Regions from separate parts of the Clostridium sp. CM036 genome, predicted to be linked through region 2. Evidence: riboswitches for the same ligand, from Rfam matches in the RefSeq annotation. Region 2 holds a riboswitch; each other region holds the start of a gene.

Region 1 (3,216 bases), 280 kb from region 2:
TCTGCAAAACAGTTTATGTTCCAGGGGTTTTGTTTTTCTTTAACTTTTTTTAATAGGTCTACGTTACTACTTATTCCATACCCAAACCTTATACCAGGCATCGCAAAAAATTTGGTTAATGCTCTTATTATAAATAAACATTTGTATGTTTTAACTTTTTCACTGAAACTGTGCTGTGAATCTCCAGTAAATTCTATAAAAGCCTCATCTATTATTATGACTTTGTCGTTACATTCACAATATTCAAGAATTTTTTGAAACTCAGCCTTATTTATGATATTGCCATTGGGGTTATTTGGATTACCTAAAACCACACCTTCTACACTCTGTAATCTATTAAGAATATCCTCATAATCATAGGAAAGCTCAGCATATTCATGCTTTAATAAGGTATTCTCATTAATCTTCTCTTTTAAATAAGAGTACTCTATACTACAATTCCACTTTTTAGCATCAATTTCGTACTCTACAAAAGATGGCACCACAATTAGTAGATTTTTATGACAAGCTATAACTAAGTCAATTATTTCTGCAGCCCCATTTCCTAAAACAAAATATTCTTTTGGGCAATCAATGTATTCTTTTAATTCTTTCAATACCTCCCTATATTGAATATCTGGATATCTTGTTAAAGCATCTACGGCTTCACTAATGTTATCAGTGAAACTTTTAGGAACCCCTAATGGATTAATATTAGAACTGTAATCTATTAATTCTCGCCCCTCAAGTAATCCATTAGTATAAACATCTCCACCATGTATCATTGAATACCTTCCTTTCTACTTGTAACTCTCATCTACCGTACTTTTGTTACTTATAACTTACGCAGAATTTTAATTTCCCTTATGTGTTTTCCCTACATTCTTGAACTTTTCATTAATTACATCATTAATGTGCTGTATATAAATGTCTTGAACGTCACTATTTTCCCCTAACCCATGCAGATATATTTTAACTTTAAACCCTTTTGCCTCTAAAATACTCTTCCAGGAGTCCTCTGCATCTCCCGCCATGTCATTCTTGGCATGGTCTCCTGCTACAAGCAGTAGTGGCATTAAAGTGACTTCGCTAATACTCTGAGTAGTAACATTAGGTATTACTCTTTCCAAAGTTGGATACCCTTCCACGGTTGCTACATGTACATTGTTAAAACCTCTATCCCTTAAAACGCTTTCAAAACAGCAATATACTGCATTTGCAATATGGTTTGTACCATGCCCCATCAAAATTACTGTATCCATTGGTTGCAATTGCTTTGATAGAGCATCCACCATTATTGAGTAATCATCTGGCACGCCTGCTTCTTCTCCCTTAAAACATAAAAGAGGTCTTCCTATTAAGATATTTTTAAATGCTTTACATTCTTTGTATCTATTAACTACATTATTTATATAATCAAATTCTACTCCAGGAATAACATGCAAAGGCTGAACAATTACCTCATTATATCCTTCGCTTTTTAACTTTTCCAAAGCTTCTTCTGGAGTATCTACATGAATATTATCCCTATTCTTAAGTACTCTAAGAATAATATGTGAAGTAAATGCTCTTCTTATATCATAATCTTCAAAAGTATGTCTTATTTTATCTTCTATTGCATCGATAGTTACTTTTCTTGCATCTTCATGTGTTGTTCCAAAACTTACAATTAAAATTGCCTTCTTCATTTCGATCATCCACCTTGCTAAATATTTTCCGAAATCTATCATAACATTTACATATAATGCTTTTTAAAACAAAAAAAATAGTACGCATACGATAGCGACTACTTTTTAATTAATCCATAATTAAATAGTTCTTTCCCTCCGAAAGCTTGTTAACATCATTTAGGCAGGTCTCCTGGCTTTTGATTCTTCCTTTAATTATCCTTCCTCATTTTTAATTTACGAAGTAGCATTTAAAAGTTTTTCATCAATTACAGTAGCGGGGGCTGCTGCGGATTTAAACCGCATTCCCTTTTCACCTATTTCAAGGCACCTAAAATCATATTCAATTCTCTATTAATTCTAGTTTATTATATTTAAGCCGTACTGTCAATATTTAGAGTGTCTCCTTAGTTTAATAGGCAAAAAAATGATTCAGAAAAATAGTTAGGGACGGTTAACAACTATTTAAATTATTTATATATATATATTAGCTTAAGATTATGAATATCATCCCGATTCATAGGCAATAATTCAAATAAAAATCTATGAGGAAGGGTGATTTTAATGCCAAGAAAGGCAAGAGAAAAAACAGATGACTCGATATTTCATATTATGTGCAAAAGTATCAGCGAAATAAATTTATTCAAGGATGATGAGGATAAGAACAAGTATTTATCACTTGTAAAAAAGTATAAATATCTCTATAATTTTAAAATCTACGGTTACTGTCTTATGGATAACCATTCTCATTTAATGATTGATGCTAATGGCACTGATATATCAAAGGCAATGCATGGAATAAATTTTTCTTATGCAATGTACTTTAATAAAAAATATAAAAGGGAAGGACATCTTTTTAAAGATAGATTTAAGAGTAAAATAGTTAATAATGAACGATATTTGAAGACTTTATCTCTATATATACACAATAATCCTACGGATATAGATGAATATAAAAATTGTCCTGAAAAATATGCTTTTTCTAGTCTAGCCATATTTTTAGGAAAAAGACATGATTCTTTTAAATTAGTTGATTATGGATTTATTATGAGCTCTTTTGGTAATAACCTAAAAAATGCAAGAAAGAATTACTATAATCTTGTCTTTCGCTGTAATGGAGAAAAATTAAAACAAGAAATAGAATTTAAAGATGAAAAATCAGAGTATAAATGTGAACGAAAAATACTTGTAAGGAACTTTAAGCCAGAAGATATAATAGAATATATAGCGTCAAAGATGAATGTATCAAAGACTCATCTTTATATGAAGTACAGCAGAAAGCTTGTACGGGCAAAAGCCTTAACCGTTGTTCTAATGAGGAGCCTCTGTAATTTTAAATCTAGCGATATATCCAGCACTCTTGGAAACATTACACAGGCTAGAGTATCAAAATTAAGCACTATTGGCATCGAATTAATTGGAACAGAAGATAAATATGAGAATATTATCATGGATTTTATTAAACGTTATGCTTAGTAATAATTTATTAATATAATCTTCAATATTATGATTAATAACTTAATGACAATCATTAAAATTCATTCTAATTATTTACTTTAACCTACCTATT
Region 2 (3,216 bases):
TCCTCTATTGTTTTTAATTTATATTAATCTAAGCTAACCCGCCTAGAAAACCTAACTATTTTTCAAACATTTCCTTAAATTCTTGCGTACTTTTCGGATAGGCACTAGTATCTTCCAGCAGATGTTTTTCTACAAGCAATTCATATATCTCCATCACGGTTGGCTGTTTTAGATTTGCTTGTTTTAAAATTTCTGTATTTTGGAAAATTTCTAATGGTGTTCCATCTGCGATAATTTTTCCTTTGCAGAATACAAGGACTCGCTCCGCCCATCGATATGCGAAATCTAAATCATGGGTGGAAATGAGCATTGTCTTGCCCTCCGAACCAAGCTTATCCAAAACTTCTTCTAACATCAGTGCATTTAAAGGATCCAGTGATGCAGTAGGTTCATCAAAGATAATGATCTCCGATTTCATAGCAATGATGCCCGCAATGGTGACGCGCTTCTTTTCACCGCCACTCAAATAGTGTGGCGGACGATCCTTGAAATCTGATATGTTCATGTATGCCAGTGCTTCCTCAACTCGCTTTAGTACTTCCTCTTTTGGAAGCCTTAAATTCATCGGCCCGAATCCAACTTCTGCCCTAACTGTAGATGCGATTATTTGATTGTCCGCATCTTGAAATACAATTCCGATATTTTTTCGAAGTCCTTTTAAATTCTTTTTATTAACGACAGTACCCCGGTAAATGATTTTTCCCTGTTCAGGTGTAAATACACCGTTTATATTCAAGAAAAATGTAGATTTTCCGGATCCATTGGAACCAATGACAGCGATTTTCTCACCTTCATAGATATCCACGCTTACACCGTCCAATGCAGACTTTCCATTCCCGTAGACGTAGTATAGATCTTCGACCTTTAATATTGATTTCCCCATAATAGCTCCTTTCTATCTTGTAACGCCCCATATCAGGATCAAAAAAATTATAAATACTACTGCAGAGGCAATCTGTATTGTCTCTACCTTTTTATCTTCCTCCAAAAATATAAGATCCCCATCATAGCATCTGGCCTCCATGGCATCATAATAATCGTTTGCCTTTTTAAGCGAAATAACCAGCATATTGCTTGCAATGCTTCCAAATGTATAGCAGGAAGTCTTAAAATCACAGTAGCCCTGACGAGATTCTGCGGAATTTTTCATTTTAGTATAGACATCCATTAAAATGAAAATATAACGGTAAATGAGGTTCATCAGCTCTACAATAAGCTTTGGAACATGTGCTTTTCGAAGCACATATATAATCTCGGAGGATGGAGTTGACAGTGTCATCATTTGTAGGGCACTTATAGCTGCAAAAACTTTCAGAATCAAAAATGCCACTTCCTTAAGCTTTGCCTGAGAAGTAAACACATAGCAGAAGCCAAGATACAAGTTATACTGCCCCATCGGCTGCTTTGAAAAATCAATAGCAATTGTAAAAGTGCCAAGGAGGATAAAGATGATTGGAATCGCCAGTATTGACAAGTATTCGTTTACTGGAAGCTCTCCTTTTACAATGGTCAGATAGGCCATTGCAATAATGACCACAACAGATACATAGGGGTTTTCCAATACAATACAAAGAATCAATATCAAAACAGAAAGAGATACTTTAAAAGTAGCATTCCAGTGCCTGATTTTAGAAGTATAAGCATAAAAATCAATTGAAAACCCTTCGCCGTGTTTATGTCCGGTTCCATGGTGATGATTATGTGTCCCATCCCCTTTTTTCCATTTGAAGAAAAAGCCCACCATTAGAAAAATGGCACATAAAATAATAATTTTTCCCATTTCACATCTCCTTTGAATTTTCACCCCATGGCAGCATTCTGGGAGATTTTAGAATAATAAAAATAGATGAAGCATAGTAAACAATTACACCTACAATCTGATTTAAAAATGCAAGGCCAGATAATGTAACTATAATCGCATTGAAGCACCCGGCGAAAACGATGATATTCTGCCTAATCATGTTATAGGCTCGTTTTGACAATTCGTAGTATAGGCCTGTCTACAAAACAAAAATCCTTCTAACTAAAGTGTTAGAAGGAAACGATTCAAAAATATGCTTAATCATATAAAATCAACAAACAAATTTTCATTATAAAGCCCTCTCTATCACTCGTAGAGTTTGTAGTGCGAAAATATGGGCAGGTATTCTGACTCAAGAATCATTATTTAAGCGCGCCTTCCCCGTTTTCGAGTGGCATAATGCACTTAAATTCATCTATTACAGCTACGAGATAGTTCAGGATTTTAACCTGATTCCCTTTTAATTAATTTAAACCTATATTCTATTATTTAATTTTTATAATTCTTTCACACATGTACTCATTACATAGTAGACTTATTATTACAAAAAATCAACTACTTTAATTGTAAAAAGATAATATTTTTCAAACTTTCACAAAATAATACATTATACTATATTCTGAAATAAATGCTACAGTAAAAAAAGGGACCCACTAGGGGACCCTATACGTACTTTCTCATGTGCTTTAATGCAGTTTTTTCAAGTCTAGAAACTTGTGCTTGGGATATTCCTATTTCACCTGCTACTTCCATTTGAGTTCTTCCATCGAAGAACCTTAAATTTAAGATTAACTTTTCTCTAACATTTAATTTTTTCATTGCCTCTTTAATCGATATATTTTCAAGCCAATTATCATCTAAATTTTTGGTGTCACTTATTTGATCCATTACATAAATTTCATCTCCACCAGCGTGATAAATTGGTTCAAATAAAGATACAGGATTTTGTATAGCATCTAAAGCAAATACTACATCTTCCCTTGGTAATTCTAATTCTTTTGCTATTTCAGCTACAGTAGGCTCTTTGTTGTCTTGATTCACCAATCTGTCCCTAACTTGTAATGCTTTATATGCAATATCCCTTAATGATCTACTAACTCTTATTGAGTTATTATCTCTTAAATATCTTCTTATTTCCCCAATAATCATAGGAACTGCATATGTTGAAAATCTAACATTTAGACTTAGATCAAAATTATCAATGGACTTCATTAAACCAATACAGCCTACTTGAAATAAATCATCTACGTTTTCTCCTCGATTATTAAAGTGCTTTATCACACTTAAAACCAATCTTAAATTTCCTTTAATAAATTTTTCTCTACACTCATACTCACCATTTTGTATCCTAAATAGTAGCTCTTTCATTTCTTTTTCTTTTAGTACGGGTAATTTTGAAGTATCTACACCACATA
Region 3 (3,216 bases), 1.0 Mb from region 2:
ATAGTGAACTACAGAAGAAAATATATGAAGGGATGAATAAAGAGCCGGGAGCCAGTGCAGCAATAAATCCAAAAACTGGAGAGGTATTGGCTTTAGTAAGCTCGCCGTCATATGATACAAATGCAATTACTACTTATGTTTCTAATACCCAAAAGGCAGAATGGGAAAAAGCAGGGGATCCATTTAATAATAGATTTAAGGCTGTATATTCTCCAGGGTCTACATTTAAACTGATAACGGCTGCAGTTGGGTTAGAGCAAGGGAAGATAAAACCTAGTGAACTTATTAACATACCGGGAAACGAATGGCAACCGGATAAATCATGGGGACTCAATAAGGTTACTAGGGTTGGTGAACCGAGAGAGTCAGTGAATTTACAGGATGCATTTGTATACTCTGATAACATATATTTCGCAAAGGCAGCTCTTAATATAGGTAAAGAGGAATTTATAAAAGGATGCAACAATTTTGGAATAGGTCAAAAGCTTCCAATAAATTATCCAATAGCAAATTCACAAGTAGCCAATGGTAACAACATTAAGAATGATGTAGCATTAGCAGATACTGGTTATGGTCAAGGGGAGGTCCTTATGAGCCCACTTCACCTTGCACTATCGTATAGCGCAGTTGTTAACGATGGAAATATTATGTCTCCAACTTTAGAAAGTTTGAATGAAAAGGTAAAGGCTAAGGTATGGAAAGCTAATGCAATTTCCGCGGATAATATAAAATTTGTAAAAGATGGTCTCACTGGAGTTATCGATAACCCAAATGGTACAGGTCATGCGGCAAAAGTTGATGGGCAAGCTCTCGCGGGTAAAACTGGAACAGCGGAACTTAAGAAAGATGACAAGGATAAAGCTGCAGAAGAAAATGGATGGTTTATATGTATGGATACAGTTAATCCTAAAATAGTAGTATCAATGTTAATGGAAAACGTTAAAGAGAAAGGTGGAAGTCACCATGTGGTACCTATTGTAAAAGGAGTAATGGAATATTACTTAAATAAAACACTGAAATAGCGTTAGAAAGTAGGTAGAATGATTTACATTGCTTTAATATTTTTTTGATGTTACAATAAAAATAGTCAACTTAATAAAAATTAAATATTGTTTTAGGTGCCTTGTAACAGGGGTTAAAAGGGAAAGTGACTAAAAAACCACTGCAGCCCACCGCTACTGTATTAGAGGATGAAATCCAAAGAACCATTGGGAAACTGAGAAGGTTGGAGAGTAAGATGATGCTAAAGCCAGTAAACCTGCCTATTGCTTGAAATTTTAGTCTTCGGAGGGAGGATGAAAAATGCGTGATTTAACAATAATATTGGGTTATCCAATATATGAAAAATTTAATTGCATTATTCCACATCCTTGAGATGTGGTTTTTTTATTTTCTGATTTTTTTACATTAGAGCATATTATTAAAATAATAAGGAGCATACTATGAAAAAAATTATACTTATAACAGGTGGCGCAAGGAGTGGGAAAAGTACATATGCTGAGAAGCTAGCCAAAGAAGAGAAGGGCAACGTACTTTATATTGCAACTTCAATTCCGTTTGATGATGAAATGAAGGACAGAGTAAAAAAACATAAAGAAAGAAGACCAGCTAATTGGTATACCTTTGAAGGCTATAAGAATTTAAAACAGGTATTCTATAACGAAGAAATGCAGTTTGATACGATTTTATTAGATTGTATTACAATAATGACTACAAATCTTATGTTTGATGAAGCGGGGGATAATTTCGATGATCTTAATAATCAAGCTATAAGCGCAATGGAAAAAGGGATTTTACAAGAGGTAGCAGTATTTCTTGACGAAGCAGAAAAAAACTTAAAAACAATAATTCTTGTAACTAACGAAATTGGCTCTGGAATTGTACCAGAATACAAGATGGCAAGGGTTTTTAGAGATATTGCGGGTAGAGTTAATCAGTATATTGCATCAAGGGCTCAGGAAGTTCACATGGTGGTTTGTGGTATCCCAATTAAAATTAAATAAGTAATTAAAAAATTAAAATTTATGGAGGCAACTTATGTTTAAAAGAAAAAGTATAATAAGTCTAGTTTTAGCTGTTTTTGTTTGTGTTGTATTTAGCGCGTGTGGCAGCAAAGGTGAGAATAAAGGGTCGCTTAATACTACTAAAAAGGAAACTAACGCTGTAGTATATCCGCTAAAGGTAGTTGACTCATATGATAGAACGGTTATCATTGAAAAAGAACCTAAAAGAATTATTACAATTGCACCAAATATAACAGAGGGAATATATGCACTTGGTAAAGGAAGCAGTGTAGTTGGTAGAAGTGATTACGATGATTACCCAGCTCAGGCCCTTAAGGTTACATCTGTTGGTGACTTATTGCAACCAAGTGTAGAGAAAATTGTTGAATTAAAACCTGATGTAGTTATTGTATCAGCTCTTTTTGATAAGGCTATTATTAAAAAATTAGAGGCTCTTAATATAAAGGTTGTAGCGCTTGGTGGTGAAGAAAATTTTAATGGTGTGTATGACACAATGTCAAAACTTGGTCAGGTTGTAAATGCTAGTGGGGAAGCCCAGACAATAGTATCAGATATGAAAAGGAAAGTTGCAGAAATAACTGATAAGGTTAAGGATGCTAAGAAGCCAACAGTGTACTATGTAGCAGGATTTGGCAAGAGTGGTGATTTTACAGCAGGAAAAGATACATTTATAGGTAGTATGATAGACATTGCTGGCGGAAAAAATGCTGCGGGCGACGTAGTTGGTTGGAACTACAGTGTAGAAAAGCTTGTAGAAAAGAATCCTGATGTGCTAATTTGTTCAAAGCTCTATGATTCAAAAAAAGGTATAAAAGCTACCAATGGTTACAAAGATTTGAATGCAGTTAAGAACGGCAAATTATTGGAGATTGATGAAAACATTATTGTTAGGCAGGGACCGAGACTTGCAGAAGGACTTGAAGCAATTGCTAAATTAGTTCATCCTGAACTTTTTAAATAAAAGGGGTTAAATAACCATGACGTTTATAGAAAATAAGAGTTATTATCGACGAGTTTTTGCAGTAGGGGTATTTTTACTCCTAATTGTAATGATTGTAGCAACAAATTTTGGGGTAGCAGATATTTCTTTAAAACAGACAGCCCTAATTATTATAAGCAAAATTCCAATATTAAATAACAGTGTATCCTTAGATGGAATTAATCCTACATCTGCAATCATATTGGTAAAGTT
Region 4 (3,216 bases), 1.4 Mb from region 2:
CAAAAAGTGGTTTTGCATTATGACCATATTTACAAATTCCCATATGTATTTCGTAACCATAAGTTTCTATACTAGTATCCCTAATGTTAATGCTACGAGCCTTTACTCTTGTAGTTATTTTCTCATCTTCAAATATTGTGTCTACGTCTAAAAGCTTCATACCCTCTGTTTCTTTTGAATTTCCCTCTAAGCCATTAGGGTCACTTAAGCTATTTCCTAACATTTGATAGCCTCCACAAATGCCTAATACGTTACCTTGTACACTATATTGCTGAACCGCTTCTGCAAGTCCCGAATTTCTTAAAGAAATTAAATCATCAATAGTATTTTTTGTTCCCGGTATGATAAGGAGGTCTGGTGTGCCCAATTCTCCTTTAGTTGTAACAAATCTAACTGATACATCTTCTTCAGCCTTTAATGCGTCTAAATCCGTAAAATTCGATATATGTGGAAGCTTTATTACAGCAATATCAATAGGTGCAGTAATTTTTTTGTTAAATTCTACTGCACCATCTTCATCTTCGAGTTCCAATCTAAAATAAGGAACTACTCCTGCACATGGAATATGTATAATATCCTCAAGCATTGTAAGTCCTGGCTTTAAGATTTCTAAATCTCCTCTAAACTTATTAATAATAGTGGCTTTAACTCTTTTTTTCTCGGCCTCATTAAGCAAAAGCAAAGTCCCTGCTAGTGACGCAAATACTCCACCCTTATCTATATCTCCTGCGAGTATCACAGGTGCATCTATAAGTTCCGCCATTCCCATATTCACTATATCTCTATCTCTTAAATTAATTTCTGCTGGGCTACCTGCTCCTTCCATTACTATAATATCAAACTTCTTCTCTAATTCTTCAAACTGCTTTTTTAACATGTCTTTGAATTCCAATTTCATATTATGATATTCCATAGCTGTACTATTCCCAAAAACCTTTCCATTAACGATAATTTGGCACTTTTTATCCGAGGTAGGTTTTAATAAAATCGGATTCATATATACCTCTGGCTCCAATCCTGCCGCATAGGCTTGAAGCACCTGCGCACGTCCCATTTCTTTTCCATCCAATGTAATATAAGAATTCAATGACATATTCTGTGACTTAAAAGGACATACTGAAAACCCATCTTGCACAAAAATTCTGCAAAGTGCTGTTACTAATATGCTTTTTCCTACTGATGAAGCGGTTCCTTGAACCATTACTTTAGCCATTACTATTTCTCCTTTCTTCCTGCTTGTATTCTTATTTGGCACACAACAAAAAAACAGCAAGCTTGCGCACCTGCTGTTATGTACAAATTTTTCATTGCACTAACTTGAATTCTACAGTTCTTTCCCGCCGAAAGCTTAATATTACTAATTTAGGCAGGTCTCCTGGCTCTTGATACACTTTCTCTTATCACTTTCCCTTTCAGGTAGTTATAAAAGATTTTCTCTCAATTACAGTAGCGGGGGCTGCTGTGGAATTACACCACATTCCCTTTTCACCTTACTAATCATATACTAAAGTAGCTGCATCCACTTTAGTGGCTGATTAATAATAGGCACCTAAACAAATCTATTCATTTTTAACTAATATAATTCATAATTTTCATTTTTAAAATTTTCAATTTAATACATTTCTATGTAATTAAGTTTATAGCATTATGTTAATCCTGTCAATAAATAAGAATCTAAAATGCTTAAGTCTCATATGGTTATAAGTTATCTCCTGCGAAGCTGCAACAGTTCCACAGGAGATGCATTAATTCGCTAAATTAATTTTGCCTGTAGAAACATAGCTTGTTTGCCTATTTCTGTGAATTTAGCTTCATATTCTGTAACTACGTTATCTTTAAAATCACTCTTATGCAAATCATAGGTTGAAAATAATATTTCAAACCCACACTCTTTGAAATAATCTACCGATTCTTCGAATAACTCTGTATCATCTGTTTTGAACCAAACTTCAGATCCCGGTTTTAAGAATTTCTTATAGCTCGTCAAGAACTTAGTATGAGTTAATCTTCTTTTATTATGTCTGTCTTTTGGCCAAGGATTACAAAAATTTATATAAATTCTGCTTATCTCATCTTTTGCAAACACATCATCAATAAGCATAATGTTCATTGGCATAAGACGTACATTTATGTCTTGTTCCCCTTCAACTTCTCTTACTTCTATAACTTTTCTAAGGGCAAATACCAGAACCTCATCTTTTAAATCAATGCCTACAAAATTGATATCGAGATCTCTCCTGGACTTTTCTGATATAAATCTACCTTTACCGCAACCTAGTTCTAGATGAATTGCATTGTTATTTTTAAACTCTTCATTCCATTTTCCTTTGTGATCATATTGGTCAGTTATTACAATATGACTAGTTTCCAGCTCTGGCCTAGCCCAATATTTTTTTCTTAAGCGCATATATTTTTCTCCTTACATTCTAAATAATAAAAAATCACTATATGATTTTCTTAGCTTTATATTAATATTAAAACATCCCTGCAATATTTAAAAATTGTTTAAATAACCATAACCCTGGCGCTTGCACGATATAAGTAAAAACTGATTGTCCACCAGGTAATATAGGCAATATTAACACCATAAATATTAAGAATTGATACCTATAAATTGTATCTGGTAAATTGTAAAAAAACTTTGGGAACAAATCCCTAACTATATGAGATCCATCAAATCCCGGTATTGGCACTAAATTAAGAAAAAACAAAATACAATTTAGGTACCCTGTAATTATTAAAATTTGGCTAATAATAGTATATAATCCACCATGAATTGGTGGAAATTTCGAAAATAACACAGTAAGAATTGCAAATACAAACCCTAGAATTAGATTAGCAATTGGGCCTGCAACTGAAACTTTCAAATCATCCTTATAATAATTTTTAAATGCACTAGGATTTGTCTGAACAGGCTTTGCCCAACCAAACCCTACTAATATAATCATAAGAAATCCCATTGGATCTATATGTGCGATTGGATTCAGCGTAAGTCTCCCTTGAAATCGTGGAGTTTTGTCTCCTAACCTATCTGCTACGATAGCATGCGCATACTCATGAAAAGTAAATGCTAATAAAATTGCGGGTATCATCAAAATCTTATTTAATATTTGTTGTGTATCCAAATTTATTCCTCCTTATACTCCTACATGGTAGGCAATGTTAATCGCTACTCACCTTGTTAATGCATCTTTGACTTGTTATTTTTTAAGATGT

What was found. A riboswitch is a leader RNA that binds a small molecule or an ion and turns the genes downstream of it on or off. The one in region 2 is predicted to bind cobalamin.
Region 1: linked by a shared signal. The riboswitch ahead of ACWJKE_RS08980 (sirohydrochlorin cobaltochelatase) and the one ahead of cbiQ (cobalt ECF transporter T component CbiQ) in region 2 are both predicted to bind cobalamin.
Region 3: linked by a shared signal. The riboswitch ahead of cobU (bifunctional adenosylcobinamide kinase/adenosylcobinamide-phosphate guanylyltransferase) and the one ahead of cbiQ (cobalt ECF transporter T component CbiQ) in region 2 are both predicted to bind cobalamin.
Region 4: linked by a shared signal. The riboswitch ahead of ACWJKE_RS16950 (cobyric acid synthase) and the one ahead of cbiQ (cobalt ECF transporter T component CbiQ) in region 2 are both predicted to bind cobalamin.

Annotation. Positions count from the first base shown of each region.
Region 1 covers NZ_CM143652.1:1,902,472-1,905,687, forward strand. Annotated here, with positions in the region: gene ACWJKE_RS08975 (pyridoxal phosphate-dependent aminotransferase) at 1-764, opposite strand, end outside; gene ACWJKE_RS08980 (sirohydrochlorin cobaltochelatase) at 834-1,667, opposite strand; cobalamin riboswitch at 1,813-1,997, opposite strand; gene ACWJKE_RS08985 (transposase) at 2,211-3,122, shown strand.
Region 2 covers NZ_CM143652.1:2,179,636-2,182,851, forward strand. Annotated here, with positions in the region: gene ACWJKE_RS10255 (energy-coupling factor ABC transporter ATP-binding protein) at 56-883, opposite strand; gene cbiQ (cobalt ECF transporter T component CbiQ) at 896-1,744, opposite strand; cobalamin riboswitch at 2,122-2,295, opposite strand; gene sigG (RNA polymerase sporulation sigma factor SigG) at 2,465-3,216, opposite strand, start outside.
Region 3 covers NZ_CM143652.1:1,130,303-1,133,518, reverse strand. Annotated here, with positions in the region: gene ACWJKE_RS05355 (penicillin-binding transpeptidase domain-containing protein) at 1-1,022, shown strand, start outside; cobalamin riboswitch at 1,100-1,280, shown strand; gene cobU (bifunctional adenosylcobinamide kinase/adenosylcobinamide-phosphate guanylyltransferase) at 1,443-2,003, shown strand; gene ACWJKE_RS05345 (ABC transporter substrate-binding protein) at 2,038-2,985, shown strand; gene ACWJKE_RS05340 (FecCD family ABC transporter permease) at 3,002-3,216, shown strand, end outside.
Region 4 covers NZ_CM143652.1:3,567,800-3,571,015, reverse strand. Annotated here, with positions in the region: gene ACWJKE_RS16950 (cobyric acid synthase) at 1-1,213, opposite strand, end outside; cobalamin riboswitch at 1,349-1,532, opposite strand; gene trmB (tRNA (guanosine(46)-N7)-methyltransferase TrmB) at 1,754-2,407, opposite strand; gene ACWJKE_RS16940 (site-2 protease family protein) at 2,475-3,092, opposite strand.